Regions from separate parts of the Serratia symbiotica genome, predicted to be linked through region 2. Evidence: predicted binding sites of a transcription regulator. Region 2 holds the regulator's gene; the other holds the start of a gene.
The links. Region 2 encodes CRP, which controls carbon source genes, mostly activating them, when cyclic AMP is high. Its sites were predicted from a motif close to ATGTGANNNNNNTCACAT; they were not measured.

Region 1: yrbN (protein YrbN) is a predicted target of CRP. The motif match lies at 3,717-3,734, and genes of this name have one in related genera.

What each region holds. Positions count from the first base shown of each region.
Region 1 is NZ_CP050855.1:134,598-142,743, forward strand. It holds gene rpsO (30S ribosomal protein S15) at 1-103, shown strand, start outside; gene pnp (polyribonucleotide nucleotidyltransferase) at 364-2,484, shown strand; gene nlpI (lipoprotein NlpI) at 2,616-3,500, shown strand; gene yrbN (protein YrbN) at 3,747-3,821, shown strand; gene SYMBAF_RS00760 (DEAD/DEAH family ATP-dependent RNA helicase) at 3,811-5,682, shown strand; gene SYMBAF_RS00765 (HlyD family secretion protein) at 5,880-6,851, shown strand; gene SYMBAF_RS00770 (ABC transporter permease) at 6,833-7,987, shown strand; gene SYMBAF_RS00775 (ABC transporter permease) at 7,984-8,146, shown strand, end outside.
Region 2 is NZ_CP050855.1:2,955,107-2,963,252, forward strand. It holds gene tauA (taurine ABC transporter substrate-binding protein) at 1-222, opposite strand, end outside; gene SYMBAF_RS14725 (LysE family translocator) at 489-1,091, opposite strand; gene SYMBAF_RS14730 (YheU family protein) at 1,362-1,595, shown strand; gene SYMBAF_RS14735 (phosphoribulokinase) at 1,748-2,617, shown strand; gene crp (cAMP-activated global transcriptional regulator CRP) at 3,113-3,745, shown strand; gene SYMBAF_RS14745 (IS4 family transposase) at 3,782-5,101, opposite strand; partial or broken gene SYMBAF_RS14750 (aminotransferase class III-fold pyridoxal phosphate-dependent enzyme) at 5,252-6,247, opposite strand; gene SYMBAF_RS14755 (aminodeoxychorismate synthase component II) at 6,336-6,911, opposite strand; gene SYMBAF_RS14760 (helicase HerA-like C-terminal domain-containing protein) at 6,988-8,146, opposite strand, start outside.

The sequences.
Region 1 (8,146 bases), 530 kb from region 2:
ACTGCGTATGGTTTCTCAGCGTCGTAAGCTGCTGGATTACCTGAAGCGTAAAGATGTGGCACGTTACACCAGCCTGATCGGGCGTTTGGGTCTGCGTCGCTAGTCTAGCTAGTTTCAGTGGAAAAGGGGCCTATCATGGCCCCTTTTTTCTAGGAAGCATAAGCAAATCAGGTTAATGTATTGCTTGATGCTCCCAAAACAGGTTTTTCCGTTACAGAGGTTCGCGCGACTAATGAGAGGCTTTATCCCCAGCTTGAGATAAAGCCTCTCATTAGTCGCGAGGATGTAGTGGAAAGGTAAGTCAAGTCATAGGCGTGTCGAGTCGTCATTACGATGGGTACGCCGTTAATCAAGGACATAATTTTGCTGACACCGATCATTCGCAAATTCCAGTATGGCCAGCATACCGTCACCATCGAAACCGGTATGATGGCACGTCAGGCCACCGCCGCCGTTATGGTGAGTATGGATGACACCGCTGTATTCGTCACCGTAGTGGGCCAGAAAAAAGCCAAGCCGGGTCAAAGTTTCTTTCCGCTGACCGTAAACTATCAGGAACGTACCTACGCTGCTGGCCGCATACCGGGCAGTTTCTTCCGTCGTGAAGGCCGCCCGAGCGAGGGTGAAACGCTGACCTCACGTCTGATTGACCGTCCAATCCGTCCTCTGTTCCCGGACAACTTCCTGAACGAAGTACAGGTGATCGCCACCGTGGTCTCTGTCAACCCGCAAGTTAACCCAGATATCGTCGCAATGATTGGGGCCTCTGCCGCCCTGAGCCTGTCCGGTATTCCGTTCAACGGCCCAATTGGTGCAGCACGCGTGGGGTACATCAACGACCAGTATGTACTGAACCCAACGACCGACGAACTGAAAATAAGTAGCCTGGATCTGGTGGTTGCTGGCACTGCTGGCGCGGTGCTGATGGTTGAATCTGAAGCTGATGTGCTAAGCGAAGATCAAATGCTGGGGGCGGTGGTGTTTGGTCACCAGCAACAGCAGGTGGTGATCGAGAGTATCAACTCTCTGGTTGCTGAAGCTGGCAAGCCTAAGTGGGACTGGCAGGCACCTGTGGTCAATGCAGCACTGCATGCACGCGTGGCCGAACTGGCCGAAGCCCGCTTGGGCGACGCTTATCACATTACCGAGAAACAAGAGCGTTACGCTCAGGTAGATGCGATCAAGGACAGCGTGGTTGAAACCCTATTGGTGCAAGATGAAACGCTGGACGCTTCAGAAATTCAGGACATCCTGAGCAGCGTCGAGAAAAACGTGGTGCGTAGCCGTGTGCTGCGTGGAGAACCACGTATCGACGGCCGCGAGAAAGACATGATCCGTGGTCTGGATGTGCGTACTGGCGTACTGCCGCGCACCCATGGTTCCGCGCTGTTCACCCGTGGTGAAACACAGGCGTTGGTTACCGCGACACTGGGCACTGCGCGTGATGCACAGAACCTGGATGAACTGATGGGCGAAAAGACCGACAGCTTCCTGTTCCATTACAACTTCCCGCCGTATTCCGTTGGCGAAACCGGCATGGTCGGTTCACCTAAGCGCCGCGAAATTGGTCATGGCCGTCTGGCAAAACGTGGCGTATTGGCTATGATGCCTAAACTGGAAGATTTTCCGTACACGGTGCGGGTGGTTTCTGAAATTACCGAATCCAATGGGTCTTCTTCCATGGCTTCGGTCTGTGGTGCTTCTCTGGCGCTGATGGATGCAGGCGTGCCAATCAAGGCTGCTGTTGCGGGTATCGCCATGGGGTTGGTGAAAGAAGCGGATAACTTTGTGGTTCTGTCCGACATTCTGGGTGATGAAGATCACCTAGGTGATATGGACTTCAAAGTGGCCGGTAGCCGTGACGGTATCACCGCGCTGCAAATGGACATTAAAATTGAAGGCATCACCCGCGAAATCATGCAGGTGGCACTGAACCAAGCCAAAGGGGCGCGTCTACATATCCTGAGCGTGATGGAACAGGCAATCAGCGTGCCGCGTGGCGATATTTCTCAGTTCGCACCACGTATTCACACTATCCGCATCAGCCCGGATAAAATTAAAGACGTGATCGGTAAAGGCGGCTCGGTGATTCGTGCGCTGACCGAAGAGACTGACACCACCATTGAAATTGACGATGATGGTACAGTTAAAATCGCTGCGACTGACGGTGAGAAAGCGAAATTTGCTATCCGTCGTATTGAAGAGATCACCGCAGAGATTGAAGTTGGCCGCATTTATCAAGGTAAGGTCACTCGTATCGTTGATTTCGGCGCGTTCGTCGCTATCGGCGGGGGTAAAGAAGGCTTGGTACACATCTCTCAAATTGCCAACAAGCGTGTTGAGAAAGTCACTGACTATCTGCAAATGGGTCAGGAAGTGCCGGTTAAAGTACTGGAAGTTGACCGTCAGGGCCGTGTACGTTTAAGCATCAAAGAAGCGACTATGCCAGAAACGGAGTCGCCTCCTGCAGTTGAAGCAGAATAACCGTATAGATATATTTGCAGCTCCCTGCCATAGGGTCGGGAGCTATTTGTATCGCTGCCTGGGTAGGAACTCGTGTATTTAGCAAACGGAGGATAGGGCGTTCATTTAATGTTTGTCTTCGGGAGTGGGAAATGAAGCCTTTCTTGCGCTGGTGGTACGTTGTGACAGCACTCATGCTGGCAGGATGCAGCAACCATGATTGGCGTAAAGACGAGGTTTTGGCGATCCCACTGCAGCCTACGCTGCAGCAAGAAATGATCCTGGCACGTATGGAACTGATACTTGCCAGCCGGGCACTGACGGGCGATGAGCGTGCGCAGCTTTTATATGAGCGTGGTGTGCTGTATGATAGCCTCGGGCTACGTGCACTGGCGCGCAATGATTTTTCGCAAGCGCTGGCGATACGTCCTGATATGCCTGAAGTTTTCAACTACCTAGGCATTTACTTAACGCAGGCAAGCAATGTTGATGCTGCCTATGAAGCGTTTGATTCTGTATTAGAGCTTGATCCAACTTACAATTACGCGCGTTTAAACCGAGGCATCGCGTTGTATTATGGCGGCCGCTTCTCGTTGGCGCAGGATGATCTGCTGGCGTTTTATCAAGACGACCCAAACGATCCCTTCCGTTCGTTGTGGCTGTATCTTGTGGAACGAGAAATCGATCCCAAAAAGGCTGACATAGCACTCAAGCAGCGTTATGACAAAGCGAACCGAGGGCAATGGGGATGGAATATTGTCGAATTCTACCTGGGCAACATTAGCGAAAAAACGCTGATGTCACGCCTCAAGGTAGATACAACGGATAACACTTCGCTCGCTGAGCATCTCAGTGAAACTGACTTCTATTTAGGTAAACACTACCTGAGTCTGGGGGACAAGAACACCGCTTCGGCGCTGTTCAAACTGACGGTGGCTAATAACGTAAATAACTTCGTTGAGCACCGCTATGCATTGTTGGAATTGGCGCTTTTAGGCCAAGAGCAAGACAACTTATCAGAATCGGACCAGCAATAGCTGACGAACACTTCTACCCAATAGGTTTCAAGTTGCGGCAAGTCGGCAATCGAACGGATCCCTGGAGCTTAGTTTGCTAAGTGATGAGGGTGAGGGAGAGCAGCTAACACTGCGGTGGCTTGAAAGATGAAGGATTATCAGCCTGATAGACATTGGTTTTACAGCCAAAGTTATCGCCTTCACGGGTGAGGGTTTTCTTGTTCGTTTTATAAACTAATTTGAGCCGGTTCACATTTTTCAATGAAAATGACTGAAAATTTTCTCGACGAGTTATGTAGACTGGCTGCCATTATTAATGAGGCATGTGTACATGACTACTGAGTTTGAAATCTCTTTTGCTGATCTGGGGCTATCTGCTCCGATCATTTCCGCCCTGACTGACCTGGGCTATGAAAAACCATCACCGATCCAGGCTGAGTGTATTCCTCACCTGTTGAACGGTCGCGATGTGCTGGGCATGGCACAGACCGGTAGTGGTAAAACCGCAGCATTCTCGCTGCCACTATTGCATAATCTGCAGGCTGACCTGAAGGCACCTCAGATCCTGGTGCTGGCACCGACCCGCGAACTGGCGGTGCAGGTTGCTGAAGCTATGACTGATTTCTCCAAACACATGCATGGTGTGAATGTTGTTGCTCTGTACGGTGGCCAACGTTATGACGTACAGTTGCGCGCTCTGCGTCAGGGGCCACAAATTGTGGTAGGTACACCAGGTCGTCTATTGGATCACCTGAAACGCGGCACCTTGAATCTCTCTAACCTGAGCGGCTTGGTATTGGATGAAGCCGATGAAATGTTGCGCATGGGCTTTATCGAAGACGTAGAAACCATCATGGCTGAGATCCCGGCTGAACATCAGACCGCACTGTTCTCCGCTACCATGCCAGAGGCGATCCGCCGTATTACCCGCCGCTTTATGAAAGATCCACAGGAAGTGCGCATTCAGTCCAGTATAACTACCCGTCCAGACATCAGCCAGAGCTATTGGACGGTGCACGGCATGCGTAAAAACGAAGCGCTGGTACGCTTCCTGGAAGCCGAAGATTTTGACGCAGCGATCATTTTTGTGCGCACCAAAAATGCCACGCTGGAAGTGGCCGAAACGCTGGAGCGCAGTGGTTACAGCAGCGCTGCGCTGAACGGTGATATGAACCAGGCGTTGCGCGAGCAGACCTTGGAACGTCTAAAAGATGGTCGTCTGGACATCCTGATCGCCACCGACGTTGCGGCCCGTGGTCTGGATGTTGAACGCATCAGCTTGGTAGTAAACTACGATATCCCGATGGACTCCGAGTCTTACGTTCACCGTATTGGCCGTACCGGCCGAGCAGGCCGCGCAGGCCGTGCGCTATTGTTTGTGGAAAACCGTGAACGTCGCCTGCTGCGCAATATTGAACGTACCATGAAGCTGACTATCCCAGAAGTAGAACTGCCCAACGCAGAACTGCTGGGTGAGCGTCGTCTGGCCAAATTTGCCGCTAAAGTTCAGCAACAACTGGAAAGTCGCGATCTGGACATGTACCGTGCGCTATTGGCTAAACTGCAGCCGGAAGAAGAGCTGGACATGGAAACCCTGGCTGCCGCATTGCTGAAGATGGCTCAGGGTGAACGTCCGCTAATTCTGCCGCCGGATCCCGTATTCAAGCCACGTCAGCGTCGTGAGTTCAATGATCGTGACGATCGTGGCAATGATCGCCGCCGTAATATACGTTCAGACAGCCGTGACGGTGACCGTCCGCGCCGTGAACGTCGTGACGTTGGTGAGATGCAACTCTACCGCATTGAAGTGGGTCGTGATGACGGTGTGGAAGTTCGTCATATCGTTGGCACTATCGCTAACGAAGGTGATATCAGCAGCCGTTACATCGGTAATATCAAGCTGTTTGCTTCCCATTCCACCATCGAACTGCCGAAAGGGATGCCGGGCGAGATCCTGAATCACTTCACTCGCACCCGTATCCTGAACAAGCCGATGAATATGCAACTGCTGGGTGATGCGCAGCCGAATGAACGCAGTGGACATAGCCGTCTATTCAACGGCGAACGCCGTGAAGGTGCACCGCGTCGTTCCGCTGGTGGTGGAGACCGTCGCAGCGGTAATTTCAACCGTGACGGTAAACCAGCACCGCGCCGTGATGACTCAGCGCCTACGGTTTCTCGCCGTCGGTTTGGTGATGCATAACCGCAGATTTGACCGTTCGTGGTCAGTGGTACAGAGAACCAGCTTACGGGCTGGTTTTTTTATGCAGCGAAATCTGAAACGTCAATGGTTTAACAGGCTCGCTGTCATTATCATAAAAAGAGGATATATTGGAGCGAATTGAGATGGGAACAAGATTATCTCTATTTACCGCTTACCCTTTGGGAGTCGACATCATAATGAAAAAAAAGACGTTATTGACCCTGCTGCTGATGATAGTGGCGATCGCTATGGCGATCCTGTTCCGTGCGCATAATCAGGATGTGCTGCTACAGGGTGAAGTGGATGCGCCAGAGGTGATCGTTGCCTCCAAGGCCAAAGGGCGGATAGTCGAACGCTTGGTAAAGCGTGGCGACAACGTGAAGGGTGGGCAACTGTTGATCCAGCTTGACAGTCCGGAGCTGATAGCGCAATTACGTTCTGCACAGGCGACACGCGACAAGGCCAAGGCACAGCTCGAACAATCGATGCACGGCACCCGTGAAGAGAGCATCCGCACCTTGCGTGCCAATTTGGCGCAGGCCGAGGCGCAATACCGTAACGCGCAGAACGATTACAACCGCAACTTGAGCGTGTCCGGTAAAGGCTATATCTCGAAATCTGAACTGGACGGCTCGCGCCGGGCGCGTGATACCGCCTTCCAACAAGTACAGGCGGCAAAAGCCAATCTGGATGAGGGCATCAACGGCGACCGCATCGAGCTTCGGCAGCAATATGAGGCGGCGTTGCACGCGGCGGAAGAGAATCTGTTGCAGGTCATGATTCAAACCGACGACCTGCAAGTGAAAGCGCCAGTGAACGGCGAAGTGGGGCCGATCCCGGCTGAGGTGGGCGAACTGCTGAACGCGGGTAGCCCGTTGCTGACATTGATCCGGGTGCCGGATGCTTACTTCGTGTTCAACCTGCGTGAAGACATCCTAGCCCACGTGAGCAAGGGAGATAAGGTTAAACTGCGGGTGCCAGCGCTGCAGAATAAAATGATTGAAACCGAGGTGCGCTACATCGCGCCATTGGGGGATTACGCCACCAAACGTGCTACCCGTGCCACCGGTGATTTTGATCTGAAAACCTTTGAGGTTCGCCTGTATCCATCACAGCCAGTGGATGGCTTGCGACCAGGGATGAGCAGCTTATGGCAATGGAAAGAGTAAAAGCTGGCTGGCGCTGCTTCAGCCGTGCGTTTAACAACGAGTGCTGTATCGCTTTTCGCAGCCCGGTGGTGCACTGGCTGAGCTGGATCTTCACACTGATACTGTTTGGGCTTATCAGTAGCAACTTTTCCCAAGGCACGCTGATCGATCTACCGGTGTCGGTGGTAGATAGCGATCACAGCCCGATATCCAAATTGCTGACGCGCCGTCTGGATGCCGGTTCGCACGCTCACATCGAGGCTTACCCCGGTGGGTTGCCAGAGTCACTTCACCGCCTGCGCAGTGCGCAGGACTATGCGTTGCTGTACATCCCACCGGATTTCGAAGCCGATGCTCTGGCGGGCAAACAACCGAGCGTAGTGATGTATTACAACGCGCTGTTTTACGGTGCTGGACTGTATTCCACTCAGGACTTCAGCGGCTTGATGGCCGAAATCAACGCCAACACCCGCCGCATTATCGCCGGCGCGATGGGCAAAACGCTGCCACCACTGGCGGATGTAACGCTATCCTACGGCAACCTATTCGATGCCAGCGGCAGCTATATCTATTACCAGCAGTTCGCCGCCATCATTCACCTGTTGCAGTTGTTCGTGGTGACCTGCATGATCTACGTGCTGGCACGTAGCAAATCGTTGCTGAAAGCTAAACCCTTCAGCCTAGCGTTGCTCGGCAAGCTGGCACCTTACACCCTGTGTTTTACTGTTCTGCTGATGGTGGAGATTGCTACGTTGGTGGGTATCTTTGACGCTCGCGTTAGCGGCAACCCACTGTTTATGCTGTTGATCGGTCTCTGCTACGTGATGGCAGCGCAGAGCATTGGCCTGCTGCTGTTCACCTTTACCAGCAGCACCATCATCGCTTACAGCCTGATCGGTATCCTGGTGAGTATTGCCTTAACCTTTTCTGGCATAGCGGTGCCGGAATTGTCGATGCCGTTGCCAGCGCGGATTATTGCCAATCTTCAACCGTTGACCCACGCGCTATACGCGATGTTCGACGTATTCCTGCGCCAGGTACAGGCCAGTGCCATCTTCAGCGTTTGTGCGCTGCTGATGGTTTACCCGCTGGTCGCCGCACTGTTAGTGCGTAATCGGCTGATGACGCGGCTGCTTAAGGAAGGGGACGCGGGATGAAACTCTATTGGCAAACTTTCGTCCAGGTGTTGCTCAACATGTTGGAGCGGCCAGTGTGGCTGGCGTTGATCCTGTCATTGTGCGTCATGAGCATGGTGTACACCAACCGCACGGTATGGAATTTGCCGGTGGGGGTGATTGATCAGGATCACACCACTG
Region 2 (8,146 bases):
ACCGGAGGCCAGTGCACGCAGCACGCTGGAGCCGCTGTCGAATTTACGCCAGTCGACGGTAGCACCGGACTGTTTAGCGAAACTGTTTGCCGCCTGTGCCACCTTGGCCGGTTCCGCCGATGTCTGATAGGCCACGGTCACATCCAGCGCATAAACGTGGGTGGCGCTAAGTGACAACATCAGCAGCGCGACACCGCGTAAGGAAAAAAATTTACCCGCCATGTTCCGCTCCGTTGATAGGAAACTGTCTAGTTGCCAACAGTTTTATCTGAGCGATAACTCATGATAAAGGAATAAAAAAATATTTTTTATTCTAATTATGAATATTCGGTACCCTGTAAGGGGTGGACCCGTGGCGTGCCAACCGTTGCCGTCCTTCCCAGACTGGGCCGCCATTAAGCATGGCAACATCGCAGACCTAACATCCCATCATCAAGGCGCGGGCCTATGTTCAAACCCGACAACACGGGTTGCCGTGCATCCCTGCACTAGTACCAGATCAGCAGGACGCTAGCCGCAGTCAACACTCCCATAGAAACGTTAAAAATAATCCAGGCTTTTTTGCTATGTAGCAGACGACCGATCACCGTGCCGAACCCTAACCAAATCATACCGGCGATAATATTCACCACCAAGACACCTACCGCAATCGCCACGATGGAAGTGGAGTACCTGTCACCCGCCATACTGAAACTCACCACCGCACCCAGCGCCATCAACCAGGCTTTCGGGTTGAGAAACTGTAACAACCAGCCCTGATACAGCTGTATCGGCTTGGTCGGAACCTCATCGGTTTCCAGCTTTTCATAGGCGGCAGAGGCAACTTTCCACGCCAGCCACAGCAGGTACAAGCTGCCAAGGATTTTCAGGATCAAGTGCAGCGATGGGTAGACCAACAGCAGGCTACCCACGCCAAACGCCACCAACAGCAAAATGCTCTGCATGCCAAGCAGGATGCCGATCATCAACCACAGTGAACGCATAAAGCCGAAGTTGGCACCAGAGGTAGTCAGTAACATATTGTTGGGGCCAGGCGTGATAGCAATGACCCACAGGAAGCCTAACATCGAAAGAAATAAATTCAGTTCCATGAAGCAGGTACTCCTCATTCGCGTCGCTTTTTTGCCATATCATTGTTGATTAATGCCAGTAAAGCTAACAGTGCGTTATTGTTCCCACAATAGCCACCAACCCGATTTTTATTCAGGCTATGCATACATCCTTCTTGCGCCCTCTGACCGAGGCCATCCATCCGCCCCTGAAAACGCGGTGGGTATGCTGCCGCGTATTGTTAAATACCGTAAAATGTGGTTGGAATAGCGTATTCCATCTTGGCTATCTTTTTATCTGGACATCTCGACGTGATCATCCCTTGGCAAGAACTTGAAACCGCTACCCTGAACAGCCTCCTCGAATCTTTTGTGCTACGGGAAGGCACCGACTACGGCGAGCATGAACGCTCATTAGAGCAAAAGGTGGAAGATGTGCGTAACCAACTGAAAAACGGAGAGGTAGTGTTAGTATGGTCGCAGTTGCACGAAACCGTTAACATCATGCCACGCAGACAGTTTTGCGCCGGGCTGGATGAAATTTAGTGGTTATTGACGCAATGACCAACGGAAAAATCAGCTAACAAATGAATGATTGCCAACACCCATGCACAGGATTTACTCCCGGCGAAAGTGCGCCAAACAGGCCAATAATCATTATCTGGCACCGTCTCATTTAACATGGAGTGACGACCATCATGTCTGCCAAACATCCCATCATCGCAGTGACTGGCTCCAGCGGTGCTGGCACCACCACCACCAGCGTGGCATTCCGTAAAATATTTCAGCAACTCCACCTCCGTGCCGCAGAGTTGGAGGGCGACAGCTTTCACCGCTACACCCGGCCAGAAATGGACGCAGCGATCCGCAAGGCGAGCGATCTGGGCCGGCATATCAGCTACTTCGGTCCCGAAGCCAACGACTTTGGCCTGCTGCAGCAGAGCTTTATCGAATATGGCAAAAACGGCACCGGAGACGCACGCAAGTACCTGCACACCTATGACGAAGCCATGCCCTACCATCAGGTACCCGGCACTTTCACACCCTGGGAGCCACTTCCGGCACCGACCGACGTGCTGTTCTACGAGGGCTTGCACGGCGGCGTGGTCACCGAACACCACAACGTGGCTAAGCACGTCGATCTGCTGGTCGGCGTAGTGCCGATCGTTAACCTGGAGTGGATACAAAAGCTGATACGCGATACCGGCGATCGCGGCCATTCCCGCGAGGCGGTGATGGATTCGGTGGTGCGCTCAATGGAAGACTATATCAGCTACATCACGCCGCAGTTCTCACGCACCCATATCAACTTCCAACGTGTACCAACGGTAGATACCTCCAACCCGTTCGCCGCCAAAGCTATTCCCTCACTGGACGAGAGTTTTGTGGTGATCCACTTCCGCGAGCTGGATCAGATCGATTTCCCCTACCTATTGGCGATGCTGCAAGGCTCTTTCATCTCGCACATCAACACCCTGGTGGTACCAGGCGGCAAAATGGGACTGGCCATGGAACTGATCATGACACCGCTGGTGCAACGGCTGTTGGAAGGCAAGAAGATCGAATAACAACCTATCATTATTGCAGCCAGTTTGGACATGGACAGCGCGCAACAACCGCAGCGTAAACGCAGTACGTGAGGAGGGAGCGCTCTGCCCAGGGACAAAACCTTAACGCTCACCCACCTACTGTTCACACCACTTGAGAAATTAGGCATTCGCATAAGAACAGGCCACGAAACCTACCGCTAATTGTGCTGAAGCGAGACAATACGAGACACCCGTCTTTCTCTGTGCTACAAACAGAGCCACAACAACAAATTGTTCTTGGCGGTGATTTCAGGAGATGCTAAAGGAAATATTGGGTTATAGGTAAGTAAACAAAATGTATATTTCGGCTATCCCGGTAAGTTAATATGCAGAGCAACAGCCTATATTTATTATTTTTGACATGCCTCAAAACCTGCCGATAGCTTTCGCTCACACAGTGGCTACAGGCACTTTGTACAGGGAACTCTGACCCCTGTGACACAAGGCAGTGATAACAACAGAGGATAACAACGAATGGTTCTCGGCAAACCGCAAACAGACCCCACTCTCGAATGGTTCCTATCTCATTGCCATACCCACAAATATCCATCGAAGAGTACGCTAATTCACCAAGGTGAAAAGGCCGAAACACTTTACTACATCGTGAAAGGCTCTGTAGCGGTGCTGATCAAGGATGAAGAGGGTAAAGAGATGATCCTGTCCTATCTCAATCAGGGGGACTTCATCGGCGAGCTAGGATTGTTTGAAGAAGGCCAAGAGCGCAGTGCCTGGGTTCGGGCAAAGGTCGCCTGTGAAGTGGCTGAAATTTCTTATAAGAAATTCCGTCAGTTGATCCAGGTTAACCCAGACATCCTGATGCGCCTGTCCGCCCAGATGGCAAACCGCTTGCAAATCACCTCCGAGAAAGTGGGCAACCTCGCCTTCTTGGACGTGACAGGCCGCATTGCGCAAACCCTGCTGAACCTGGCGAAGCAGCCTGATGCCATGACCCACCCAGACGGTATGCAGATTAAGATCACTCGCCAGGAAATTGGCCAAATTGTCGGTTGCTCACGAGAAACCGTTGGCCGAATTCTGAAAATGCTTGAAGACCAAAACCTGATTTCCGCTCACGGCAAAACCATTGTCGTCTACGGCACGCGTTAACCACCGAAGAAACGGCGCAGCAAAGCGTAATGCTTGTCAGTTAAGCTTTTGAGGACGCCGCAACGGGTAACGTTGCGGCTTCTTTTTTACCGCTCTTGGATAATGTCTTTGCCGTCGGGCTGGCAGGACGAAGCTTTCAGCCATCGCCAGGATTTCATTCATCACTTTCGGCACCTTTCCCGGAGCCACCGCTGGCAGTATGCTCAGTTGCGCTGTTAGATACAGTGCAGCCTGTTTAAACCCTATCTGGTAAGGCTCCACGTTTTTCAGGCTGTAAGCCATCTGTGCCATCATGAACCTCAGCAGGTTATAAGCCAGCACTACACCCCAGAGTTCCTGTCTTATTAGCTCTGGCTTTCTGCTTCTCAGCGTCAGTTCATTTTGCAACAGATGCTGTTTCATTTCTCTGAAGCCCTGCTCGATTTCCCAACGCTGCCCGTAAAGGTCAACGATATCAGCTTTAGGGTAACGTAACGGATCGCACATTGACGTCAGGATCTGTATTGTTTTTCCGTTGATTTCTTTACTTATCAACCTCGCCGTCAGTGTTTGAGGCGCATCTTTCCATTTCTTACGGGCCTGAGGGGGTAAGCTGAGTTCGACCAGTTCATGTCCTGCACCCAGCTTCTCGCGCACCTGATACTGCGCGCCTTTGCGCAGTGGGATCATCCAGTGTTTTTCTGTTCCTGATGACCACCAGTGGTGAAGCAACCCGAGTGCATAGAAGCCTTTATCCAGTATCGTCAGTGAGTGGTCCTGCGTCTGCCCGGCCAATTGAGCGGCAAGGTCAACTTCGCTGGTTTCTGACACGCTGCCAAAGCTCACACCGGATAACAGATGACTGGTCACTTCCATCTGACAGACCATACGCAGCTGTGGCCAGTCGGACTGGGCATACTCATTAGCTGTTCGTCCAAAAGCAGCATCATTTTCCGGCGTGTCCGGTGTTCTCCACAGAGTGCCGTCTACAGCCATCAATGTCAGACCGTTCCAGTGGGATAACGGTGTTTTCTCGAACCAGAGTTGGCGTGTTTTCTCGAAAACCAGTCTAACCACATCTTCCCCGAGCCGCTGACGGGCTTGTACCACGGCGCTGGGTGCGACAAAAGGACGCTTACCCGGCAGCATAATATCGAGATGTGAAACCAACTGATTCATGGAAAATGAGCGGAACAAGGACATACCGGCGACAGCCCAGACCATCATCTCCATGGGGAGACGGCGCTTGCGAAGCGTCACGACCCCGGTATCAGCCAGGCACTCATCGATAAGCTCAGGTGAGAGCAAATCAGACAGTGCAGCAAACTCTTTAGGAGAGAATTTAAGAACGGCATCAAGCGCCTGACTCAGTAACATAAAAAAATCCGTAATCTCAGGGAGATTACGGATTTTCACACAGAGGTAGGATCGTTCAAGTGATCCTTAACTGATCGGCATTACGCAGCAAAGCGTCGTTTTTTATCCGTCGCATCTATATAAATAGACGCAGTACCCCAATGATCACAATCACCCACCGATTACGTCTTGTACCGCCAACTCAAACAGCGCCATGCCGGCTGCGATATCCTGAAACTCTATCACCAACGAAGGGGCGAAATGGATCACATTCGGCCCGGCGTTGAGGATCATCAGGCCGCGCGTGGCAGCAGCAGTGAGGAAGTCATGCGCCTTGCCGTGGTACTGCGGTGTCAGCTCTGCACCAATCAACATCCCCATGCCACGAATGGCAGTGAAAACCCGGTATTGCTCACCAATTTTCTGTAACGCTACCACATATTAGGCCGTGGCGTTGTTCAATGCCGCTCAGCACCTCCGGCGTATTGATCATCACGTCCAGTGCCACTTCCGCCACTGCGCAAGCCAGTGGATTGCCGCCGTAGGTGGTGCCGTGGGTACCAACCTGCGGCGTGATACCGCCCTCACCCTGAATCGGTGGCATCACTACTGCACAGGTGTGGTCATCCATCACCGCTTTCACCGCCACCAGATCATTAAACGGCACATGCACAATGTCGGCAGGTTTTGGCCCAAAGCCGTCAGCGTATTTGGCCTGCCCGCCCACCGATACGGTGAACAACGTGCGGCCATGGAAAGCATTATAGAAAGCGATGATTTTGGTTTTATAGGGCTGGGCGGGTGATAGCGTAATGACGCGCCAATTTGAAGGCCGCTTCGTTGGCCTCAGCGCCCGAGTTGGCGAAAAACACCCGATCGGCATAAGGTGGCATCAATCAGTTTCCCCGCCAGGCGTAATGCAGGTTCGTTAGTGAAGACATTGCTGGTATGCCACAGGGTTCGCCCTGCTGTTTCCGTGCCTCGACCCACACCGGGTGACAATGCCCCAGTGCCGTCACCGCGATGCCGCCGGATAAATCAATGTACTCTCTGCCTTTGTTGATCCCAAATGCGGCTGCCTTTGACTGACAAACACTGAGCCGGCGCATAAACAGGCAGGAAAACCGGATCAAAGGTACTGCGGCTTACTGCGGATTTTTTGGCCATTATCGGAGCCACTTTGAGTGGTTATTCAGCGTAACCATGCTGAATAAGTAAAAAAATATGCATAAAAACCAATAAAGAGCAAGGAAAATTAGCTTTTAAGGAAATTATCCAGCAGTTGGTGACCCTGTTCGCTGAGGATGCTCTCTGGGTGGAACTGCACGCCTTCCAACGCCAACTGGCGGTGGCGGATGCCCATAATTTCATCGCGCTCGCCGTTGCGTTCGCTCCAGGCAGTCACCTCAAAGCACTCCGGCAGTGTCTCGGCTTTCAGCACCAGCGAATGGTAACGGGTAACGGTCAGCGGGAGGTTCAAGCCGCGAAATACCCCGCATTCAAGATGATGGATCAGCGAAGTTTTTCCATGCATCACCTTGCGGGCGCGCACCACTTCAGCACCAAATGCCTGCCCCAGCGCCTGATGCCCCAAACAAACACCCAGGATCGGTAATTTACCAGCAAAATGACGGATGGCGGCCAGCGAGATGCCCGCTTCATTCGGGGTACAAGGGCCGGGGGAGATCACTAAATGCTGCGGCACCAGCCGTTCAATATCGGCCAATTGCAGCTCATCGTTACGCTTTACCAGCACCTCAGCACCTAATTCGCAGAAATACTGATAAAGGTTGTAGGTAAAGGAGTCGTAATTATCGATTAACAGTAGCATAGTGGTAGATCCAGCAGAAAAAAGCGCTGCGCCAGTTTACTGGTTTAACCTACCGCTGCCGATCGATAATTTCAGCCTACTTTCTCCGGCCGCCCCTGACGGAGTCCCACACACCGCGCAAAATCTGGCGGCCGAGATCGCGCGCCATGCTCTTGGCGGTAGTCTGCACGATGCCATCACGCTTGCCGCCACGCGGGCCGGTAGAGCCGAACAGGAACTCGTTTACACCCCCCAGCAGACCGCCACTCCCCGCCGGTGCAGGCTGTTCCTGTTGGATTGGCTGCTGCGTACCATGGGCGACGAAGCCTTCTGACGACAGCTTTTCATAGGCAGACTCGCGATCGACCCTGTCTTCATAACGGCCATACAACGGTGATTTATTGATCGCGCTATTCAGTCCGTCCGCACCTAACATGCCCATCTTGGAGCACGGCGCGATCACCATCGCCCGTTCCACAACATGAGGCCGCCCTTTCTCATCCAGAAACGACACCAACGCTTCACCTACCCCCAATTCGGTGATCGCCGTCTCGGCGTTGAAAGCCGGGTTCGCACGCATCGTCTGCGCTGCCGCTTTCACTGCCTTTTGATCGCGCGGGGTAAAGGCGCGCAATGCGTGCTGCACACGGTTGCCCAGTTGCCCTAGCACGCTATCCGGGATATCCAGCGGGTTCTGAGTAACAAAGTAGATGCCCACGCCTTTGGAACGGATCAAGCGCACGACCTGTTCAATTTTGGCCAGTAGCGCTGGTGGTGCATCGTTGAACAGTAGGTGCGCCTCGTCGAAAAAGAACACTAGCTTCGGCTGCACCGGATCACCTACCTCCGGCAGACGTTCGAACAGCTCAGCCAGCAACCAGAGCAGGAACACCGAATACAACTTCGGCTGATTGATCAGCTTGTCTGCCGCCAGCAAGTTGATGACACCATGACCATCGGCGTCAGTTCTCATCAGATCATTGATATCCAACATCGGTTCACCGAAAAACCGATTGGCACCCTGTTCCTCCAGCGTCAGCAGCCCGCGCTGAATGGCACCGATCGAGGCCGCCGATATATTACCGTACTGGGTCTGGAACTGCTTGGCATGGTCGCCGACATATTGCACCATGGCACGCAGATCTTTCATATCCAGTAACAGCAACGCGTTATCATTGGCGATTTTAAACACGAGTTGCAATACGCCGTTTTGCACTTCATTCAAGTCCAGCAGGCGGCCTAGCAGCAATGGCCCA